Regions from separate parts of the Marinobacter metalliresistant genome, predicted to be linked through region 2. Evidence: predicted binding sites of a transcription regulator. Region 2 holds the regulator's gene; each other region holds the start of a gene.
The links. Region 2 encodes sigma-54, which starts transcription at its own class of promoters, with help from an activator protein. Its sites were predicted from a motif close to ANTGGCATNNANNTTGCTNT; they were not measured.

Region 1 (5,820 bases), 1.9 Mb from region 2:
CTACAGGAGGCGCCATTCCGGAATCCGCCTACCTTGATGCCCTGGCTGAAGACCTCGACCAGGACCTGGCCTTGGTCTCCGGACGCCCCATAGAAACCATCTTTATCGGCGGTGGCACACCGTCACTGATGAGTGGTGATTTCTATAACCGGCTGCTCGCCCACTTGCGGGCAAGACTCAACATCGCCCCCGATGCGGAAATCACCCTGGAAGCCAATCCGGGAACACTGGAAACCGGCCGCTTCGAGGCCTTTCGGAAAGCCGGTATCAACCGGTTGTCCATCGGGGTTCAGAGTTTCAACTCCAGCCACCTGAAAGCACTGGGGCGAATCCACGACAGCGAAGCCGCCCACTGCGCCATTAGTGCCGCCCGTCAGGCAGGGTTCGACAACGTCAACATAGACCTGATGCACGGATTACCAGGCCAGACGCCGGAGCAGGCACTGGAGGATCTCAGGACCGCTCTCGATTACCAGCCTCCGCATCTGTCCTGGTATCAACTGACCCTGGAGCCGAATACCGAATTCTACAGCCGGCCACCGGATTTGCCGGACGACGATCACCTCTGGGACATCTATCGTCAGGGCGCCCAATTTCTGCAGCAGCAGGGTTTTCGGGATTACGAGGTTTCGGCCTGGAGTCGGGGCGGCAGGGCGTCACGCCACAATCTGAATTACTGGACCTTTGGTGATTACCTGGCGCTTGGTGCCGGAGCCCATGGCAAGATCAGCCTGGCCAATGGCAGCATCCGGCGATACTGGAAAACCCGCCAGCCCGAAGCTTACCTGAACCGGATTGGTAGCCGGACGGCAGGCAGTGACATCATTGCTCCCGAAGACCTGCCCCTGGAATTCCTGATGAACGCCCTGCGGCTCACAGAGGGGGTGAGCGAACGCCTTTTTTGCGAGCGAACGGGTTTACCCCTGTCGTCAGTTGGGGTAAAACTAAAAACAGCACGCGATGAGAAACTGCTGGTTGAAGACCGGCTGCAGGCCACAACCCTGGGCCAGAGATACCTTAACAGCCTGTTGGAGCGTTTTCTGTAATGGACCCTGCACACGGATTGGCAGCCTTTCCAAAAGACCTGAAAGTCAGCCTGGCCGTGGCTGCGGTGTTGCTGTTTGCCCTGTTGCTGATCAATCAGCCGTTGCAGTCCGCTTCCGCCCCCCAGGGTATCGTCAGTTACCAGCTCGCCGGCACGGCGGATCAGGCGCACGCCATCATTCGCAGCTGGCGCAGTGAGGGCGTAGTCTGGGCCAAAGTTTCCTTGTGGCTGGATTTCCTGTTTATTCCCGCCTACACCATCGCCCTCATCCTCCTGACCCATCACTTCACCCGGGACCGCCCCGGAATCCGTGAGCGCATGGTGGCCAGATGGGTCCGGGCACTATTCGTAACGGCCGGCCTCAGTGATGTCGCCGAGAACATCCTGCTGCTGAACAATTTCAGTCCGCCCACCGATGCGATGAGCCTTTCGGCAACCCTCTGCGCCCTGGTCAAATTTACCGCGCTGACCCTGGGTATGGCCGGGCTGGTCATTCTCCGGGCCTCGCGGCGCCATCCGCTGGCGCACCACTGAAGCCCGCCCCCGAACATTCCCGCAGGGGATCACCGACTACTAGTTGGTTCGATAAAACAACAGATCCCATACTCCGTGCCCAAGATTTTCGCCCCGCTTTTCAAACTTGGTAATCGGACGATCTTCCGGTCGTGGTGAATATCCTCCGGATTCCTGGGCGTTGGCAAACCCTTCGGATTCATTCATTACTTCCATCATGTGTTCCGCGTAGTTCTCCCAGTCTGTCGCCAGATGGAGAATACCGCCCACGCGGAGTTTGTGACGAACGCGCTGGACAAACTCATGCTGGATCAGCCGGCGCTTGTGATGCTTTTTCTTGTGCCAGGGATCCGGGAAGAACACCATCACCCGATCCAGACAGGCATCCGGCAGGCACAGATCAATCACGTCATTGGCGTCGATACTGTAGATCCGGACATTTTTCAGGCCGCGATCCTCAATCTCCTTGAGCAGAGCACCCACACCTGGCTGGTGCACCTCGACACCGATGAAGTCCTGCTCCGGGGCAGCTTCCGCCATCTCCGCCAGTGACTTGCCCATGCCAAACCCGATTTCCAGGTTCAGCATGGCATCCCGGCCAAACACCTGGCGCGGATCGATCATTCCGTCTTCCCGGGTGAGACCATATTTCAGCCAGCTGCGCTCAAACGCCTTTTTCTGACCTTCGGTCATGCGGCCCTGGCGCAGGACAAAGCTACGCACACCACGGCGGGTTGTTACCGGTGATTCCGTGGCAGTGTCTTTCGGATCTTGCGGCTCTTTCTGGTTAGTCATCTGCAATCCTTAACCGCGGGCAGCGGGTCTTGTTTAATGGGCTTTGGCTACAGTTTACCAGAGTGACAAGGTTCAGGCGGATACCACCGAATTGCGCCCCTGTTGACGATCCAGTTGCCGGTAGCCGAGCGCTTCAACCAGGTGGCCCTGGTGGAGCTCGTCACAGCCCTCAAGGTCTGCGAGAGTGCGAGCCACCCGCAATATCCGGTGCAATGCCCGGGCCGATAGCCCCAGCTTCTCCATGGCGCCGGAGAGCAACTGCTCACCCTGGCGGTCCAGTTGGCAAGCGGAATGCAGTTCGCGCCCTGCCAGCGCAGCATTCACGCAACCCCGTTCCGATTGTTTCATCCTGGCAGCGATAACCCGTTCCCGGACAGTGGCACTGGTCTCGCCATCGCCGCCCTGTTGCATCAGTACGCCGCCACCCTGAACCGGAACTTCGACATGGAGATCGAACCGGTCCAGCAGAGGCCCGGAGATCTTCGACCGATACCGTATTACCTGCTGCGGTGTGCACTGACACTCAATGGTCGGGTGACCACTGTAACCGCAGGGGCATGGGTTCATTGCACCGACGACTTGAAAGCGAGCCGGAAAATTCACCTGACGCGCGGCCCGACTGATCGTGATGTGCCCCGTTTCCATGGGTTCCCGAAGCACTTCCAGAACCCGACGCTCAAACTCTGGCAATTCATCCAGAAAAAGTACGCCGCGATGGGCGAGGGAGATTTCCCCAGGCCGCGGGCTGCTCCCGCCACCGACCAGGGCCACCGCGGATGCTGTGTGGTGGGGCGCCCGGAACGGCGGTTGGCGCCACCCGCCCTCTCTCATGGCAAGCCCGGCAACCGAGTGAACGCTGGCAACTTCCATGGCCGCATCGTCGGTCAGTGCCGGAAGAATACCCGGCAGACGGCTGGCCAGCATGCTCTTGCCGGTGCCAGGCGGCCCGAAGAATAACAGGTTGTGGCCGCCGGCGGCGGCAACTTCGAGCGCCCTGCGAGGGACCCGTTGGCCGCGGACATCGGACAGGTCCGGTATCTCACTGTTGTTGCCGGGCACCCGTTCCAATGGTGATTTCGGCACCGGAACCAGCCTGGCCCGGCCGCTGAGGTGTTCACACACGGTCAACAGGTGGCCGGCCGCCAGCACGTCACCCTGGCTGGCCAGGGCCGCCTCGCCGGCATTGCCATGGGGAACCAGCAAGGCTCGCTGGTCCTGCCGGGCAGCAAGCACAGCCGGAAGCACGCCCTTGAGAGGCCTCAGCGCACCATCGAGGGACAGCTCCCCGAGAAACTCGCAATCGGCGAGACTCTCCGCCGGAATCTGGCCCGAGGCCGCCAGAATCCCAAGGGCAATGGGCAGGTCAAACCGGCCGCCTTCCTTGGGCAGATCAGCGGGGGCAAGGTTGATCGTAATGCGGCGGGCGGGGAAGTCGAACCCCGCATTCAGAAGGGCGCTGCGAACCCGCTCCTTACTCTCGCGAACGCCGGTTTCAGGGAGGCCGACAATCGAGAGTGCGGGCAATCCCCCGGAGAGGTGGACTTCAACCGTAACGGGGGGAGCAGACACGCCGATTATGGCGCGGGAATGAACGATAGCTAGCATGACAACCTTCCATGGTGACCGGAAAACCATGCCCGGCGTCCTGCCGGGCTAATCCGGAGTTTATTGTTCCTGCAGGGATTTTTCCAGCTCGGCGACCCGTTTTTCGAGCGCCTCCACCTTTTCACGAGTCTTCAGCAGCACCGCCTGTTGGGCATCAAACTCTTCCCGGGTTACCAGCTCCAGACGGGAAAGGACCGACATCACTGTTGCCCGGGCCTGGGTTTCAAAATCCTCCCGGGCGGCGCGGGCCATATCGGGAACGAACTGACCAAACTGACCCTGTAACTGGGCGAAAATATCCTGGGGACCCTTCACATATCACCTCACTGATTCCAGAAATGTCCGGCTTCGACTAAAAGAGAGGGGCTCTCACCGGTTTGCGGGAGTGTATCACACCGCAGCCCCTGCCATACTGTGCCCGGTCGGCCTTATAATAATGGACGAACGGCCAGTGAGTCCGCTCCAATTTGACTCATCGGCTGGCTACCCGCTCCATTTTGGTGCAGATCTTTGCGCCATTCTGGTACGCGCATATTGTAGATTATTGTTTTAAATGTATTTTTTTGCGTTGGCATACCCGATGCTAAAGCCCTCGTACGCAATCCGCACAATTGGTGTGCGAGGTGGCAGCATCCCGACCTCAACAACTGGCCGACGGGCCCTCACTGTTGGGACGGCTTTACCAAGGAGAAAGCAATGAAACTTGTGACAGCGATCATCAAGCCTTTCAAACTGGATGATGTCCGTGAGGCACTATCCGAGATTGGCGTGCAAGGCGTAACCGTCACTGAAGTCAAAGGCTTCGGTCGGCAGAAAGGCCACACTGAACTTTACCGTGGCGCGGAATACGTGGTGGATTTCCTGCCCAAGGTCAAAGTGGAAGTTGCCATTGGCGACAATCTGCTGGACCAGGTCATCGAATCCATTACCAAGGCAGCCAACACCGGCAAGATCGGTGACGGCAAGATCTTCGTGACCGAACTGCAACAGGCCATCCGGATCCGGACCGGCGAAACCGGCGAAGAAGCGGTCTGAACCAGCTCTGATTTTTTCGATCAGCCAACGCAAAAAAATTTATAACCTGAAAAGCCTCGTGCGGAGGGCTTCATATGGAAAGCAATCTTTTTCACCTGCAGTATGCTATAGACACCTTTTATTTCCTGGTGTGCGGTGCATTAGTGATGTGGATGGCAGCGGGCTTCGCCATGCTGGAATCCGGCCTGGTGCGTGCCAAGAACACCACGGAAATCCTGACCAAGAACGTGGCTCTGTTTGCCATTGCCTGCATCATGTACCTGGTTAGTGGTTACGCCATCATGTACGGCGGTAACATTTTCCTTTCCGGAATCGCAGACGTTGACACTGCGGCTGTTCTGGGTGACTTCGCCAGCCGGGACGGCGGCTTCGAGGGTGGCTCCATCTACTCCGGCGCGTCTGACTTCTTCTTCCAGGTTGTGTTTGTCGCAACAGCCATGTCCATCGTCTCCGGTGCTGTGGCCGAACGCATGAAACTCTGGGCCTTCCTGGTCTTTGCAGTGTTCATGACCGGCTTTATCTACCCGATGGAAGGCGCCTGGACCTGGGGCGGCGCGTCTGTCTTCGGCATGTATACCCTGGGCGATCTCGGTTTCAGCGATTTCGCCGGCTCCGGCATCGTTCACATGGCGGGTGCAGCAGCCGCATTGGCTGGTGTAATCCTTCTCGGTGCCCGTAAAGGCAAATACGGCCCGAACGGTGAAATCCGCGCCTTCCCGGGTGCCAACCTGCCGATGGCGACCCTCGGTACCTTCATCCTGTGGATGGGCTGGTTCGGCTTCAACGGCGGTTCGGTTCTCAAGCTGGGCGATATCGCCAGCGCCAAC
Region 2 (5,820 bases):
GCTGGTATCCCAGTAAGGGTTAGGCAGACATCGAACGTCGAAGACATAGTCCGAATCCAGCGGTACACCGTGCTTGAAGCCAAACGACTGGAACAGCAGGGCCAGTTCCTGCTCCTTCCTGCCGACAACCCGCTGCTTCACCATATCCCGGAGTTCGTACATGGACATGCCGGTGGTGTTCACATACAGGTCGGAGAGCTTGGACAGCGGTTCAAGAAGCTTCTTTTCACTGGTGATGGCTTCCCGCAGCGAGGTCTTGTCATCGCTCAGGGGGTGCTTTCGGCGAGTCGCATGAAAACGCTGCAGCAGGGACTGTTCGTCGGCATCCAGGAAGATGATCTCAACGGTCACCCCTGTTTCCTGGAGGCGGCGGTAGATCTCTTCGAAGTTGGCCAGTTCTCCGGAAAGGTTACGGGCGTCAATGCTCACGGCCATCTTGCCGAGGCGGCCCGGTTTTGTCTGGCTGGCGGCTTCCCGGGTAAGGGGGAAAAGCAGGCCGATCGGGAGGTTGTCTATGCAATAGAAGCCCAGGTCTTCCAGAACATGAAGTGCGGTACTCTTGCCCGATCCGGACCTGCCACTGACGATAATCAGCTTCATGACCACGTACCTCCACTGCAATGAATGTCATCCGCTTGAGGCGGTCATGCGCTCGTACAGGGTGCTGGCGTCCTCGCATTGCCGCAGGCGATCACAGAACGACCGCTCATTGAATTTTTCCGCCAGCTGGCTGAGCAGTTCCAGGTGTTCGCTGGTGGCCTCCTTGGGCACGACCAGGGCGAAGATCAGATCTACCGGCTGATTGTCGATGGCGTCAAACTCGACGCTTTCTTCCAGCGTCATCAGTACGCCCACCACATGATCCAGGCCTTCCAGGCGGCAGTGTGGGATGGCAATTCCCTGGCCAATACCGGTGCTACCCAGACGCTCCCGTGAGATCAGGTTATTGAATATCTGGGTTTCGCTGAGCGTATTGTCCTGGAGGTTTATCTGCTCGGCAATAAACTCCAGAGCCCGCTTCTTGCTGGATGCCGACACCCGACAGAGGGTGAGCTCCGGTGCAAGTATGTTGTCTATGGTCAGGGATGTGTCGCTCATGGATCGACTGCATTTCCGTTAAAAAAAGGCTGCGACACGTCAGCCGTGTCGCAGCTCGATTGGATGACTTGCATGAAAACAGCCAGTTAGCGAGAGCCGTTTCCGTGCATCCGGTCTACATTCTTTTCCTTGTGTTTGAGAATCTGGCGGTCAAGCTTGTCGATCAGGACATCGATGGCTGCGTACATATCCTCATTTTCTGCCTTTGCGTGAATCTCACCACCAACCACGTGCAGCGTGGCTTCCGCAATCTGGCGCACCTTCTCCACTTCCAGGGTTACCTGGCAGTTGCTGATGTGGTCAAAGTGACGCTCGAGCTTCTGGAACTTCTCTGAAACATAATCCTTCAGTGCGGGAGTCAGTTCTACGTGATGGCCTGAAATATTGAGTTGCATAGGCGTCTCCTGTTGTCATCGTTCCGGCTCCCGGGAGCCGGTCTGGGTGCTGGCGCATTGTGCGCCGGCGAATAGTACGTTGCGCCCGGACCCCGGGGTGTTCAGACCAGCCGCTTGCGTTCGTTCGAAGGCGGAATGTGCATGGCCTCCCGGTACTTGGCAACGGTGCGTCGCGCAACCTTGATTCCCTGTTCTCCTAGCATGGCTGCAATTTTACTGTCGCTCAATGGCTTTTTGGGCGTTTCCGCGGCAATCAGCTTTTTGATCATCGCGCGGATCGCCGTGGAAGAACATTCACCGCCTTCGTCAGTGCTGACATGGCTGGAGAAGAAATATTTCAGCTCGAAAATTCCCCGGGGGGTGTGCATGTATTTCTGGGTGGTGACCCGGGAAATCGTGGACTCATGCATCTCAACCGCCTGGGCGATATCAGAGAGGATCAGCGGTTTCATGGCTTCTTCACCCTGATCCAGGAATCCTTGCTGGTGCTCGACAATACGGGTCGCCACTTTCAGCAGGGTTTCATTGCGGCTCTGCAGGCTCTTGATAAACCATTTCGCCTCCTGCAACTGATCCCGCAGGTAAGTGTTGTCGGCACTGCTGTCCGCACGCCTTATAAGAGAAGCATAGCTGGCATTGACGCGGATGCGCGGGGCAATTTCCGGATTCAGTTCAACGCGCCAGCGGCCGTTGTGCTTGCGAACGATCACATCCGGAATTACGTAGTCAGGTTCGGTGCGGTCAATCACGTCACCGGGGCGGGGATTCAGACCGGTAATCAGGGCCAGTACATCCCGCAGCTGGTCTTCTTTCAGGCGGCTGCGGCGTAGCAGTTGGGCATAGTCGCGGTTGCCGAGCAGATTGATGTAATGGGTGATGACCAGGCGAGCCTGGGCCAGCCAGGGCGTTTCCGGCGGCAGCTGGTTGAGCTGGATCAGCAGGCATTCCTGCAGGTCCCGGGCGAACACGCCGGGAGGATCAAAATGCTGCAGCCGGTGAAGGACCGCCTCGACTTCATCCAGCTCAAGGGGGTCTTCTTCGTTTTCATCCAGCAACCCGGCATGAATCTCTTCCAGCGGACTGGTCAGATAACCGCGTTCATCCACTGCGTCCATCAAAGCGTGGGCAATGGCCTGGTCCCGTTCGCTCATCGGGGTCAGGTTCAGTTGCCATTCCAGGTGATCCTGAAGCGTGTCAGTGGGGGAGTTGCGGGTCTCGAAATCGTGATCGTTTTCGTCATCGTTACGGGCGGCCGATGCCGGTGCGGACTGGTAGATATCGTCCCAGGCGGTGTCGACCGGGAGATCGTCCGGGATATTATCCGGGATTTCGTTTTCCGAGGACCAGTCCGGACCGTTTTCGGTTTCATCCCAGTCGGGTGAAGGTTCGGGAACTGTCTCAGCGGCGGACTCGGTGGCATTGGCCTCCCGTTCGTCATTCCCGGTGTCGGTCTCCGGCTGATCCTCATCCTCGGACGTCTCCAGCATGGGGTTGGATTCCAGGGCCTGCTGGACTTCCTGCTGAAGGTCGAGAGTGGAAAGCTGTAGAAGCCGGATCGCCTGTTGCAGCTGGGGTGTCATGGTCAGGCTCTGACCCAGCTTTAACTGTAAGGAGGCTTTCATTACCATGGTTCAGGATCCGTCACTCATCAGCGCTTGGTGTCGTAGGTAGTGAAAAATTCTTTATATGTCGGTTACTTGCCTTGGCTCTGTATTACCCTAGCAAGTTCTTTGCCGAGTTTACTTGCTACAGATCATCAAAACAATCCGGGGGTCAGATGAAATTGGGGTCAGATGAACTTTTCATCTGACCCCAATTTCATCTGACCCCAATTTCACAGTCGGAACTCATTGCCCAGATACACTTCCTTCACCTGCTGGTTGGCCAGAATGGCCTCGGCATTACCGGAGGCGATGATGTGGCCACCGGAAACGATGTAGGCATTCTCACAGATGTCCAGGGTCTCACGCACGTTGTGGTCGGTAATCAACACACCAATGCCCTTGTCCCGAAGATGCCGGATGATGTGTTTGATATCGCTCACGGAAATGGGGTCGACACCGGCGAACGGCTCATCCAGGAGGATAAAGGCCGGCTCCATCGCCAGGGCCCTGGCAATTTCCACACGCCGGCGCTCGCCGCCGGACAGGGCCATGCCCATGCTGTCACGAATGTGGGTAATGTGGAATTCTTCGAGCAATTCTTCCACCTTCTTTTCCCGCTCCGCCTTACCCAGACCCTTGCGGGTTTCCAGAATGGCCATGATGTTGTCGCGCACCGACAGTTTGCGGAATACCGAGGCTTCCTGGGGCAGGTAACCGATGCCCTGACGCGCCCGGCCGTGCATGGGCAGATGAGTGATGTCGCGGCTGTCGATGGTGATCCGGCCGCGGTCGGCGGGAACCAGCCCCACAATCATGTAAAAGCAGGTGGTTTTACCGGCGCCATTGGGGCCCAGCAGACCAACAATTTCCCCGCTGCGGATTTCCAGGGAAACGTCGATCACCACTTTTTTCTGTTTATAACTCTTTGCCAGATTACTGGCTCTCAGAACTGCCATCGGATTCCTGTCTGTCAGTACGTCTGTCAGTGCTGCGTGGCTGAATCACCATTTCTACCCGGCCGGATCCTTCACCGGTATCGGCGCCGCCTTGGGCAGTTACGACCCGGCGGACGGTATCATAATGGATGACATCGCCCCGGAACAGGTTGCCATTCTGTTCGATGACCGCTTGCCGTTCAAAGATCAGACGCTGGTCAGTGGCCGACCAGGTAATATTCAGCGCCCTGGCGTCGGTTTCACCTTCGCCCTCACGGGTTGGCTGGCGGTAACGGGCCGGGCTTCCGAAGGCTTCAATCCGGTTCAGGCCGTTTTCGTCGCGGTACAGAACCACACGCTCCGCGCTCAGATGGGTCTCGCCCTGTTCCAGCTCTACATCGCCGGTGTAGGTGGCGATACCCTGGCCGTCGTCGAGGCGGGCGTTGTCTGCGGTTACCTTGATGGGAATGTCAGAATCAAGCTCGAAAGCTGCTGCCGGCCCCGCCATGGCGATGGTCAGCAGGGCAGCCATCAGGCCCCGGTATCGGTTAGTTTCCGGTTTCATAGAGTCCTTCCACCTGAGAGTTCAGTTCCAGAATCCGCTCGCCGATCCACGCTTTCATACCTGTGGCACGGGTGGTTCCTGTCACGTCGCGTATTTCTACGGGTGCATCTGTGTATGCCATGCCCCGGTCGTTGTCCAGGGTCAGGGTTGGCGTTGTCAGGGTGGTGTCCCGACCACCCACATTTCGGAGTACCCGGACATTGCCGGTCAGGTAAAGCAGGTTTTCATTTTGCAGGAGGCTGCCATTCTCGGCTTCCACAATCCAGGGCAGAGTGTCGGCATCGCCGGTGCCGCTGTAGAGTTTGGCCCTCGGCGATTCCATGGTGGCCAGGTTGCCCTCCTCGAACTGCTCTATCCGCGGGCTGGTAAAACTGACCTTGGGGTTGCCGGCTTCATCGAACGCGGTGTACTTGCCATTGACCACGAATCCGTCGGGTTCGGTATCGCCTCTCAGATCGGCGGCCTGCCTGTCGATAGCCGGAGGCTCATCACTTCGCCATAGCAAAAACACCGCCGCGACAATGGTACCCGCCAGTGCCAGCGTTTGCAGCCGGGGCCGGTCCGGGAGCCAGTTCACGTGCCAGCCTCCTGATCAGGCCCCAGGTAGGGGGCCAGCGCTGCGTCCAGCTTTCCGTGGGCGCTAAGCAGCAGGTCGCAAGCCTCCCTCACGGCGCCGTTTCCTCCCTGGGCCCTGGTACAGTAATCCGCATGCTGCCGGACCAGCCAGTATCCGTTGGGCACTGTGATTCCAAGGCCTGCAAACGTCAGGGCTGGCAAGTCTGGCAGATCGTCGCCCATGTAGGCGATCGCTTCCGGGCGGATGTTCATGGTGCTCACCAGTTCCTGCAGGGCTGCTTTCTTGTCCTCTCGTCCCTGCACCAGGTGCGGGATACCGAGGTCCCGCATGCGTTTTTCTGTCAGTGGTGACTTACGCCCGGTGATGACAGCGACAGTTATACCCGCAGCTATCAACTGTTTCAGGCCCAGGCCGTCGAGAATGTTGAACGCCTTGAGCTCATCGCCGGTGGCGCTGAAGTAGAGCTTGCCATCGCTCATGATGCCATCGACATCCAGGGCAATCAGTCGGATTAACGCCGCTTTCGCCAGCAGGGACTCGGGCCATTGGTTCTGCATGTCAGATAACCCCGGCCCGCAGCAAATCGTGCATGTTAATGGCGCCGGTCAGGGCACCGTTCTCATCGGTAACCGGCAGGGCGTTGATC
Region 3 (5,820 bases), 1.2 Mb from region 2:
CAGTCTCCATGCAGGAGTCATGCCATGTTCGCTAGCTCACGAACTTAACGAAGGTTGATGATGGTCTGGGTGACCGCATCGGAGGTTTCAATGGTCTTGGCGTTCGCCTGATAGTTGCGTTGTGCAATAATCAGGTTCACCAATTCAGCAGACAGGTCCACGTTGGATTCCTCGACGGAGCTTGACGCAATCGAACCGAGGGTACCGGTGTCCGGCGCGCCAATGACAGGCTGCCCTGATTCAAAGGTTTCGACCCAGGAGGTATCACCCACCGGAGACAGGCCATCGGTGTTGCTGAATGTGGCGAGCGCCACCTGACCAAGCGCATTGGATTGCCCGTTGGTATACCGGGCGAATATGACACCATCATCCGACACATCCAGCCCGGACAGGCGACCCGTGGTATAACCATTCTGCTGCTGGTCATTGACACCGAATGCCGCGCCGTATTGGGTGGCATCGCTCAGATTCAGAACGAACGCGGAGCTGGTGGGTGGCTCCGGAATCGGGCTCACGACCGAGGTGGGATCTGCCGGAGGACCGTCCGCCCCATTAGGGTCACCGCTGGGATCCTTGGGAATCCAGTCAGCCACGATAATCTCACCACTGGGATTACCGTTGATGGAAGCCAGGACACCGTCCTGATCGAATATTGCAGTGTAAGGAGTCTGATCCGTGCCACCTACCGGCTCGCCGTCTACCTGAAGGTAAACAGACCACTGACTCTGGCCAACACCATTCCCGGGCGATGGCTCTTTGACATAGAACTGAGTCATCTCATGGGCGTTGCCCAGACTGTCGTAGATGGTGGTTGATGTGGCGTGGTTGTAAGTACGCTGATCAATGGGGTTGAAAGCGTTGATGCGCGTGGGCTGCGTGTTGTTATATGTCGCCACGAACTGAGAACCCACGGCGTCAGAGGCCACAGTATCCACACTGCGATTTGTGCTTACCGCGATCTCTCCAACGGTGTTCTCAATCGGGTTCGTACTACTACCGTCTCCCCACTGAACCTCAAGCGGTTCACCCGAACTGTCCCGGACTAAAAGGTTGTCGCCATCCACATTGGCTGAGATGGAGTTATTGCCGAAGCTGGAAATAACGTTCGCCAGCTCATCCAGTGTCGTCACAGCGCTTACATTCAGGGGCTGACCATTGATTGAGAACTCCAGGTTGCGAGACGCAATCGTATTACTGAGAGTATCACCGGTCGTGACGCGATTGGCCGTAGAGTCTATTTCAGCTGTTGTGGTGCCGGAAGCACTGACACCGGAGGCCGCGGAAATCGCATCGGCAATCTGGCCCGCAGACGTTATCGGGCTGGGGATCACAACAGTCTCATCGGCTGAACCGTCAGAATAGGAAAAAGTCAGCGTTTCACCCGCCGTAAAGTCACCGGTCTGCAGGGAAAGGTCTCTCACCCTGCGTTCCAGCACGGATTCACGGGAATCCAGATTCACATCGGTCTGCAGGTTCGTGGTCCTGCGCGGAGCCAGGTTGGCGGTCTCAATCTGCAGGTCACCACGCACACCGGACAGGTTGCCATCACCATCAGCGGTATAACCCTGCACCTTCATGCCCTGGTTGTTGACCACAAAGCCGTCTTTGTCTACTCCGAACTGGCCGGCCCGGGAGTATCGCACTTCGCCGCCATTGTTCAGAATAAAGAAGCCATCACCGTCAATCGCCATATCCAGGCCGCTATCGGTGAAGCTGATATTGCCCTGGCCGAACGACTGCTTCACGCCCTGAACCCGGACACCGTCCCCGATCGGATTGGTGCCTGCGCTCAGGAAACCACTGGCATAAAGATCGCCGAACTGGGCCTTGCTGCCTTTGAACCCCACGGTACTGGCGTTGGCAATATTGTTACCGGTGACGTCCAGATCCACCGATGCCGCGCGAAGACCACTCAAACCCGTATTAAATCCCATGGTTCACCCCTTGGTGTTTCACCGGTATCAGTTAATTTGTTTTACATCAGACAGGGCGATGGAGCCCATACCTGCAAGATTCAGGGTAATGGAGCCACCCTGGCCCAGGGACACGCTGTCAACATTGGCACTTACCATCGTACCCAACTGCTGCGGCCCATCCGGGTAGGAAGCCTCGGCTACAATCTGGTAGGGTCCCGGCGGCAAGGGATTGCCGTTGCCGTCCTGGCCATCCCAGCGGAACGAGGTCACCCCCGCCGGACTACTACCCATGTCAATCTGGCGAACCCGTTCACCATTCTGACCCTGAATCGAAAGCCGAAGCCCGCCGGTCGATGCCGGCACTTCAACGGTGCCACTGATCTCACCGTCCGCACCCAGAATCCCGATCTGGGAAGGGGCAAGCACGGTTTTGCCGACCATGGCAGAGGCCTGCAGCGCCTGGGTGGAACGGAACTGGCCCGCCACATCCTCAACCGTACCGGAGAGGTTCTGCATCTCCTCCAGCGAGCTGAACTGGGCCAGTTGGGAGATGAATTCACCGTTGTCCTGGGGTTCCAGCGGGTTCTGGTTTTTCAGCTGTGCCAGCATCAGTTCCATGAACTCATTCCGGCCAAGCTCACTGGTGCCCTGGCCGCCATCCTGTTGCTTCAGCTGGTACTGGCTCAGAACATCCGACGCGTCTGTTGCATTTACTGCAGTCATGTTGTGCTCCTCACCGTATTACTGCTGACCAAGGGTCAGAATGCGCTGCATCATGGACTTGGCTGTGTTCATGACATCCACATTCATCTGGAAACTTCTGGACGACGACATCATGTCAGCCATCTCCTCAACCACGTTCACGTTGGGATAGAAGACATAACCGTCTTCATTGGCCGCCGGATGGTGGGGCTCGTAGCGCACCTGTAACTCCGCATCACTCTCAACAATGCCTTCAACCCTGACGCCGGCACCGGGACCTTCATCGGCAGCCATCGGCATGCCACCCTGCCCCGGGTTCAGGAGTGATTGCTGAACGGCTGAGAACACCGGCTTTCTGGCCCGGTAGGTTTCACCGGTACTGGAGCTGGCTGTTTCGGCATTGGCAATGTTGGACGCGGTTGTATTCAGCCGCAGCGATTGCGCTGTCATGCCGGAACCGGCGATATCAAAAATGCTGCCCAGTGACATGATAATTCTCCTTCGCTAACCCTGTGACTGCGGCTTATTCGCCCTTCAGGGCTTTGGTCAAACCGCTGAACTTGCTGTTCAGGAACTGGAAACTGGCCTGGAAGTCCATGGCGTTACGCATGAAGCGCGACTGCTCCTGCTGGGCATCCACAGTATTGCCGTCGACCGACGGCTGATGTGGCATCCGGTACAAAAGGTCGCTGTCTGAGGCAGACCGGGAGGTATCCATGTGGGCCTCGTTCGTTTTCGCCATCTGGAAGCCGCTGACGGACTCCTGGGCCTTCTGCATCATCGCCTGGAAATCCACATCACGGGCCTTGAAACCCGGGGTGTCAGCATTGGCCAGATTGTTTGCCAGAACTTCGGCACGCTTGACCCGCGCTTCCACCGCGTGCTGATGAATGCCCAGAGCCTTATCGAACGAAATTGCCATGTTGCCTCCCGAAAACTGCACCAGTACGCCGACCTGATTTTGCCGGCTGTGCTCTCTGACAGAACTAAAGCAAGGTAGATGCCAGAATTCGAAAGGCGCTCTGAAAAGGCGCCCTAAATAGCGCATAACCCCAGTATTGGCGGGATTAGCTGGGCTGTTGAGAGAAAGCGGGAGCGGATAAAGGGAAAGAAAGTCCTCGAAAGCGGCAAACCGCTTCCCCCGCCCACGCCGGGGGAAGCGACAGTTACCCGTTAAGGCCAGTGACGGACAAACTCGTCAACCCCGGGCCGGAGAACGGCAGGCTTTACAGCGGAGACACTCCCCGTATAAAGAAAGCCGACAATCTGCTCGTGGTCATCCAGCCCCAGCCCTTTGTGCACGGCTGAATGATAGGCGACAGCACCGGTGCGCCACATCACACCATAACCGGCATCCTGAAGGGCCAGCCCGAGAAAGCTCATGCCAGCAGCCGCAGACATCACCTGCTCCACTTCCGGAACTTTGGGGTGGGGGCTCGGCGAGGCAATACCAATAATGACCATGGGTGCCCGCAGAGGGGCGCGCCGGAGCTTTTCGATTTCCCGCTCGTCACTGTTGTTGGCACAGGTGGAGGCAAACAGTTCCCCGAGGGCCTCCAGCCCCTCACCTTCTACGACCAGATAACGCCATGGCCGCAACAAGGCATGATCCGGAGCGCGAGCGGCGCAGGCAAAGGCCTTGTTCAGGGTTTCCCTGTCCGGCGCGGGCGCCTCCAGCCTGGGTTCGGAGGACCGGTTAAGCAGGAAATCAGTAACTGCTGTCATATCGTCTCGCTATTTTATGACTGTGTGAAAATGGGCACGGGCACAATTGCTGGCTGTGAATTGTGGGTTGTACGTAATGCTGTTAATCTTTAGTCGTAGTCGGCGCTGCCAACAATTATAAAATGCCGCAGTCCTGCAACGGTGAGAAGCAACACAATGAGCAACCAGCGAACCTTCAACAGCTTTTCCGAATTCTATCCTTACTACCTTGAAGAACACAGCGATGTAATCTGTCGCAGGCTGCACTTTGTCGGTAGTCTTCTGGTTTTTCTGGTCGCTGTCTGGGCGATCACCTCCGGAAAACTTGCGTGGCTTCTGACCCTGCCGGTCATCGGCTATGGGTTTGCCTGGGTCGGCCATTTCAAGTTCGAGAAAAACCGCCCTGCAACCTTCAAGTACCCACTGTACAGCCTGATGGGTGACTGGGTCATGTTCCGGGACATGCTCATTGGCAGGATCCGTTTCTGAAATGATGAGCGTACCGGCCGATCTGCGCAATGCCAGCACCTCCGCTGTCAAGTCGATGGCTGCTGAAGGCCCCGGCAGTCCGATAGCCATACCGCCAATGCCGGATTACAACGGCCGAATACTGGCGTACACGTCTACGGCGGCAATTATCGTAACCGGTGTTCTCCAGGGTGCCTTTCCGCAGCCGTTACTGTGGCTGGTAGCAGGTGCTCTCACATGGCCACACATAGCCCATATACTCACCCGTAGAACCTTCCTGAGACATTCCGCACGCATCCGTCAGAAAATGCTCATTGTGGATTGTGTGATTGGCGGCGGGTTCATCGGTTTCATCGGCCTGATTGTCATACCCTCCCTGTCCGTGGCCCTGATGCTGATGTTCAGTTGCCTGATTGTTGGCGGCATCCGGCAGTGGCTGATCGGCACCGGTTTCATGGCCGCGGCAATTGCGATTGCTGTTGCCATCCTCGGCCTGGCCGACGGCCCCCACGCGCCGCTTTTGACCAGCATGGTGTCGATTCTTTCCACCGGGCTGTATATCTGCGTTACCGCCTATTACTCTCACCAGCAGGCCCGGGCACTGATGCTGGCCAAGACCCAGATCCAAAATCAGCGGGAACAGTCAATTGCCTTGTCCCACAAGCTGTCCAAGTACCTCTCACCCCAGGTGTGGCAATCCATCTTTACCGGGGAGCGGGATGTACGGCTGGAAACCCAGCGCAAGAAACTGGCGGTATTCTTTTCAGACATCAAAGGCTTCACCGAACTCTCCGAAGAGATGGAGCCGGAGGCGCTGACCGAGCTGTTGAATCACTACTTTAATGAAATGTCTGAAGTGGCCCTCAAATATGGCGGCACCATCGACAAATTCGTGGGCGACTCTATCATGGTATTCTTCGGCGACCCCACCAGCCGGGGCCAGCGGGAAGACGCCTTTGCCTGCGTGTCCATGGCCATTGAAATGCGCAAGCACATGAAGATCATGCGCCAGAAGTGGCGAAGCCAGGGC
Region 4 (5,820 bases), 2.1 Mb from region 2:
CGCTCCGGAACAGGGTTATCCCGGAATTCTGGATGAAGATGGGGTCAGATGAAAGCTTTCATCTGACCCCACGGGAGGCTTCGAGCCGAGAGGTAAAATCGGGGGTCAGATGAACTTTTAGGCCCCGGGGTCAGAAGAAAGCTTTCTTCTGACCCCTTTTTCACTTTTCCAAGCGCCGGCTTACTTCTTATTCGCACGCTTGCGATCATTTTCGGTCAGAAATTTCTTCCGCAGGCGAATCGATTTCGGGGTCACTTCAACCAGTTCGTCGTCATCGATGAACTCCAGCGCCTGCTCAAGGGTGAACTTGATGGGCGGCACCAGCCCGATGACTTCATCCTTGCCGGAAGCTCGCATGTTGTCGAGCTTCTTGCCCTTGGTGGGGTTAACCACCAGATCATTGTCACGGCTGTGAATACCGCAAAGCTGGCCTTCGTAGATTTCCTGGCCCGGGTCCAGGAACAGCTTGCCACGGCTCTGCAGGGTTTCCAGAGAATAGGTCAGCGCTGTTCCGGTTGCCATGGAAACGAGGACACCATTCTGGCGACTGGTGACATCGCCAACCTTGATGGGGCCGTAATGACTGAAGGTCGAGGTCAGAATACCGGTACCCGAGGTCATGGTCAGGAAGGTATTGCGGAAACCGATCAGGCCCCGTGCCGGAATGGTGTACTCAAGACGCATCCGCCCCTTGCCATCCGGCACCATGTTGGTCAGGTCGCCTTTACGCAGCCCCATCTGCTCCATGATCGGGCCCTGGTGCTGCTCTTCAATGTCGACGATGACATTTTCATAGGGCTCCTGCTTGACGCCATCCACTTCACGAATGACAACTTCAGGCCGCCCGACCGCCAGCTCGAAGTTCTCGCGGCGCATATTCTCAATCAGCACTGACAGATGCAGTTCACCACGGCCGGATACCTTGAACTTGTCCGCCGAATCGCCTTCTTCAACGCGCAGCGCCACGTTGTGCAGCAACTCCTTTTCCAGACGCTCCTTGATGTTCCGGCTGGTAACGTACTTGCCTTCCCGGCCGGCGAAAGGCGAATCGTTTACCTGGAAGGTCATCGACACGGTCGGCTCATCCACCGTCAGTGCCGGCAGGGCCTCAACGTTGGCCTGGTCACACAGGGTATCGGAGATAAACAGCTCATCCATACCGCTCACGCAGACGATATCGCCAGCCTGTGCCTCATCCACTTCAACGCGCTGCAGGCCTGAGTGCCCCATGATCTTGAGGATTCGACCATTGCGCTTCTTGCCACTGGCACCAATCGCGGTCACCGGCGAATTGGTTTTGATCTTGCCGCGTGCGATGCGGCCAATACCGATCACGCCCAGGAAGCTGTTGTAGTCCAACTGGGAGATCTGCATCTGGAACGGACCGTCCATATCGACGTTTGGTGCCGGCACATGATCAACGATCGCCTGGAACACGGCATCCATGTTGTCGTCCAGGTTTTCATGGTCCATGCCGGCAATGCCGTTGAGGGCACTGGCAAAAACAATGGGGAAGTCCAGTTGCTCGTCGGTCGCACCCAGGTTGTCGAACAGATCAAACACCTGGTCTACAACCCAGTCGGGCCGTGCACCGGGACGGTCAATCTTGTTGACCACGACAATCGGGCGCAGGCCGGCGGCAAACGCCTTCTGGGTCACAAAACGTGTTTGCGGCATCGGGCCATCAATGGAATCAACCACCAGCAACACACAATCAACCATGCTCATCACTCGCTCAACTTCGCCACCGAAGTCAGCGTGGCCCGGAGTATCAACGATGTTGATGTCGTAACCGTTCCATTTCAGGGCCGTGTTCTTGGCCAGAATGGTAATGCCACGCTCTTTTTCCTGGTCATTGGAATCCATGACCCGCTCGTTCTCCAGCTCTTTACGATCCAGCGTGCCGGACTGACGCAGCAGCTTGTCTACGAGCGTGGTTTTACCATGGTCAACGTGGGCGATAATGGCGATATTACGAAGTTTTTCAATCACAAAAATAATCCTGCGGCATGCACTCAATGACCTGAGAGGGTCGTTCGCAGGGAAATCCCCACACATGCCGTCTCAAATCCGTAAAATGAACTCATTTACCGGAACTGGCTGCCCGGCACCCTGCATGGAGCTTTTCGATCCGGGATCTGAAAATGGCAGGGTGAAAATGAAGCGGCGCGTAGTATAGCGAAAAGTCTGTGTCGTTAATATGAAGAAAAACGCCTACCCTATTTAGTTTCCGTCCATAAACGGCTTGTTTTCAGGGCTAATCGCCCAGCCGGTTGGGTCAAATTGTTTCTCTTGGCCAACCTTATCCCGGCCACATCGCAGCCTGTGGTCTTCCGTCGCCATTTTGACCGCGAATCGGCATTTTTCAGGCACAGGCCAGCCCCGGCCAGAGTGCCGATAAGGCTTTTTGTTGATACTCTTGGGTGACTCGGGTTAAGGCGTTATCTGGCGAGCAGCAGTCGCGAGAACACAGCCAGGTTGTGTGCTACCACAGCCGACCACACATACGATTTAAAGTGCTCCAGTCCCTTCCAGGTGCAACGCGACAAACCGTAGGACCGCTTCAGGCAGGAGATGCCCGCTTCGATCCCCGCCCGGAAGTTGCGCAGCTTGCGATAAACCCAGTCACTCTTCACCATCTGATCGACCTTCAGGCCCTTCTTTTTGTGGAAGGCCACATCCTTCACGCCTTTGTCTTTGGCTTGCTGCACGTTGTCTTTGCTGGCGTAACCCCCGTCCGCTGCTATTTGCCGAGGCGCACGGCCATAGATCTCGATCTGCCGTTCCAACAGCGGCATAAAACGTTCGCTATCGGCCGGATTACCCTCCTCGATGACGGCGTCAAGAATCAGCCCGCTACGACCACTCGTCAGGTTCAGCTTGTGCCCGTACTGAATGTCACGGCTGCCCTTGATAATGATGTCGGTATGCTCCTCGAACAGGCTGAAGACCTTCTCGGCGGCAGGAACCTGTTCGCCGTTGATTACCCGTCGTTGCGACTGATCGATCACTCCCTCGATCAGTCCCCGGTAGTGCTTTACCTGCGCTTCCCAGGCGGCGAACGCGGCCTCATCGATGGTCAGTTGGGTTAACGTACACCAGGCCTTATCCAGGTAATTGAGGCCCTTGCGAGTGACCTTGATCAGATCCCGATACCAGTTGGCCTTCTTTTCCTTCCCCCGGGAATACTGGATCTGATAGGCACGCTTCTTGGCCACGCGCCGGTGGTTGCACCACTTCAGTCGCACCGGCCCAGCCAGCTCTTGTGCTTGCTCCATCAGCCGCACCTGGGTGCGGACCGCATCCCAAAGCAACGTGCTGTCTGTTGGTTCGTGAACCGGTGTCTCCGTGACCGTGCTATCGACCCGGACCATGCGCCCGCGCTCTATTTTTTGGACACTGGCGTCCCGGATCATCAAGCGGTGGATCCGCTCCCAGCTGGCATCGCTAATGGCGCTGACCCCTTTCTGTAAAACCGACTTCTTCGGCCTTAACCCGAGAGGCAGCCGTGCAAAGGCTTGAAAGGAATGGGAGTCCTCCAGATAAAAGGCCAGTGCCTCGTAGCTGAGCTGACGGTGCTGTTTAAGGATGGCGCAGCGCAGGATCGACTCGACTGACAACCCTTCACGCCCGGTCTCTTTGATTTCGGCCCGGCACAGTTCTGGGGCCATCCAATCCAGAATCTCGGGATGCCCGTCCAGCCAATCGGACATCGCCTTGAGTTCACGTCCGATCTCGTGCTCTGCGTAAAGATCAAATATACTGCCTTGGACGGTGCGTTTTTGACGCATTGTTACCTCCGCGGATTTTTGGTTTTTCTTTTGTTTCAATGGCTTGCGACAAAGAATACCATTTTCCGCTGGAGGTTTCTCTCTTTGTTTCCTGATTTTCCTGTTTAATATCAGTCCTTTATGTTTATGGATAGAAACTATTTAGGTTTAGGCGATGCTTTGCACTTATTTAGCGCACCCAGTCAATTAACGCACCAATTGTGTGCGCCAACAAAGCGCAAGAACCAGCCTGGTAAAAATGCCTTTGCCCTGAACATGCCCCAAACCCTGGCAGTTGCGCCGTTCTGGAGCATGCCCTGAAAATTGGCAAGCGCCTTGCTTTATCGAAAGCAGCCGAAATTTGCAGGTAAGACGCACTGGCATTTGCTAAGCTGCGCAGACCTGAGAAACAGATCGGAACTCAGTACTCTGAGCGATCCGGCACCACGAACATGAATACAGCCGCCTGTGCGGTATAACTTACGGAGCATGCACAATGTCCAAGACAGTTGATTTGATCAAAGAACACGAAGTCAAATGGGTTGACCTGCGCTTTACTGACAGCCGCGGTAAAGAGCAGCACGTGACGCTGCCCGCCACCGAAGTAGATGAAGACTTTTTCGCAGACGGCAAAATGTTTGACGGCTCCTCCATTGCCGGCTGGAAAGGCATCAACGAATCCGACATGATCCTGATGCCGGACGACGCGACCTCTGTACTCGATCCGTTCACTGAAGAAACCACCGTTAACATCACCTGCAACATCGTAGAGCCTTCTACCATGCAGGGTTATGAGCGCGATCCGCGCTCCGTTGCCCGTCGTGCCGAGGAATACCTGAAGTCCACCGGCATCGCCGATGGCGCCCTGTTCGGCCCGGAGCCGGAGTTCTTTGTCTTTGATTCCGTTAAATGGAGCGTCGACATGCAAGGCTCTTCATACCACATTCATTCTGAAGAGGCCGCCTGGGTATCCGGCGAAGACTTCGACCGCAACAACATCGGCCACCGCCCGGGGGTCAAAGGCGGCTATTTCCCGGTTCCGCCGGTTGACAGCCTGCATGATCTGCGTGGCGCCATGTGTGCGGCCATGGAATCCATGGGTCTGGAAATTGAAGTTCACCACCACGAAGTGGGCACTGCTGGCCAGTGTGAAATCGGCGTTGGCGCCAACACCCTGACCCGCAAGGCTGACGAAGTTCAAATCCTCAAGTACTGCGTACACAATGTGGCGCACGCTTATGGCAAAACAGCCACCTTCATGCCCAAGCCGGTAGTTGGTGATAACGGTTCCGGCATGCACGTACACATGTCACTGAGCAAAGACGGCAAAAACCTGTTCGCAGGCGACAGCTATGCCGGCCTGAGCGAAGCCGCCCTGTACTACGTTGGTGGTGTTATCAAGCACGCCAAGGCCATCAACGCCTTCACCAACCCGGCAACCAACAGCTACAAGCGCCTGGTTCCGGGCTACGAAGCACCGGTCATGCTGGCATACTCCGCCCGTAACCGTTCGGCCTCCATCCGAATCCCTTACGTGAACAGCCCGAAAGCGCGTCGTATTGAAGTTCGCTTCCCTGATCCGGCTGCCAACCCGTACCTGGCTTTCGCTGCCCTGATGATGGCCGGCCTGGACGGCATCCAGAACAAGATCCACCCTGGCGATGCCATGGACAAGGATCTGTACGATCTGCCCAAAGAAGAGGCCCTGAGCATTCCGAAGGTTGCCGAAACCCTGTCTGAAGCTCTGGATTGCCTGGAAGCGGACCACGAGTTCCTGACCCGCGGAGGCGTGTTCACTGAAGACATGATTGCCGGCTATATTGATCTGAAGCGCGGTGAAGTTGAGAAGCTGAACATGACCACTCATCCGGTTGAGTTCGAGCTGTACTACTCCTGCTAAAACCTCTCTCCAGAGAGTTAAAGAGCAGCAAAGCCCCGCCCCGTGCGGGGCTTTTTTTTGTGCGCAAAAGCACATTGCCTGCAGCCCTTAACGATATGTAACCAACATCCCGCCCCACAGGCGTTGAAATGCCCCCGGGCGCCGCCGATA

Region 1: the regulator sigma-54 is predicted to act here: its motif matches at 4,526-4,545, upstream of glnK (P-II family nitrogen regulator).
Region 3: the regulator sigma-54 is predicted to act here: its motif matches at 3,607-3,626, upstream of flgB (flagellar basal body rod protein FlgB).
Region 4: the regulator sigma-54 is predicted to act here: its motif matches at 4,094-4,113, upstream of glnA (glutamate--ammonia ligase).

What each region holds. Positions count from the first base shown of each region.
Region 1 covers NZ_CP101118.1:3,359,873-3,365,692, reverse strand. The annotation lists gene hemW (radical SAM family heme chaperone HemW) at 1-1,046, shown strand, start outside; gene NLK58_RS15735 (hypothetical protein) at 1,046-1,579, shown strand; gene trmB (tRNA (guanosine(46)-N7)-methyltransferase TrmB) at 1,619-2,353, opposite strand; gene NLK58_RS15725 (YifB family Mg chelatase-like AAA ATPase) at 2,426-3,958, opposite strand; gene NLK58_RS15720 (accessory factor UbiK family protein) at 4,019-4,273, opposite strand; gene glnK (P-II family nitrogen regulator) at 4,655-4,993, shown strand; gene NLK58_RS15710 (ammonium transporter) at 5,068-5,820, shown strand, end outside.
Region 2 covers NZ_CP101118.1:1,417,636-1,423,455, reverse strand. The annotation lists gene rapZ (RNase adapter RapZ) at 1-600, opposite strand, end outside; gene ptsN (PTS IIA-like nitrogen regulatory protein PtsN) at 628-1,098, opposite strand; gene hpf (ribosome hibernation promoting factor) at 1,185-1,493, opposite strand; gene NLK58_RS06625 (RNA polymerase factor sigma-54) at 1,595-3,115, opposite strand; gene lptB (LPS export ABC transporter ATP-binding protein) at 3,328-4,053, opposite strand; gene lptA (lipopolysaccharide transport periplasmic protein LptA) at 4,031-4,597, opposite strand; gene lptC (LPS export ABC transporter periplasmic protein LptC) at 4,581-5,174, opposite strand; gene NLK58_RS06605 (HAD hydrolase family protein) at 5,171-5,731, opposite strand; gene NLK58_RS06600 (KpsF/GutQ family sugar-phosphate isomerase) at 5,733-5,820, opposite strand, start outside.
Region 3 covers NZ_CP101118.1:255,652-261,471, reverse strand. The annotation lists gene NLK58_RS01270 (flagellar hook protein FlgE) at 45-1,934, opposite strand; gene NLK58_RS01265 (flagellar hook assembly protein FlgD) at 1,962-2,639, opposite strand; gene flgC (flagellar basal body rod protein FlgC) at 2,658-3,107, opposite strand; gene flgB (flagellar basal body rod protein FlgB) at 3,142-3,540, opposite strand; gene NLK58_RS01250 (nitroreductase family protein) at 3,792-4,343, opposite strand; gene NLK58_RS01245 (DUF962 domain-containing protein) at 4,500-4,811, shown strand; gene NLK58_RS01240 (adenylate/guanylate cyclase domain-containing protein) at 4,813-5,820, shown strand, end outside.
Region 4 covers NZ_CP101118.1:3,522,658-3,528,477, reverse strand. The annotation lists gene typA (translational GTPase TypA) at 181-1,992, opposite strand; gene NLK58_RS16545 (ISNCY family transposase) at 2,442-3,791, opposite strand; gene glnA (glutamate--ammonia ligase) at 4,267-5,670, shown strand.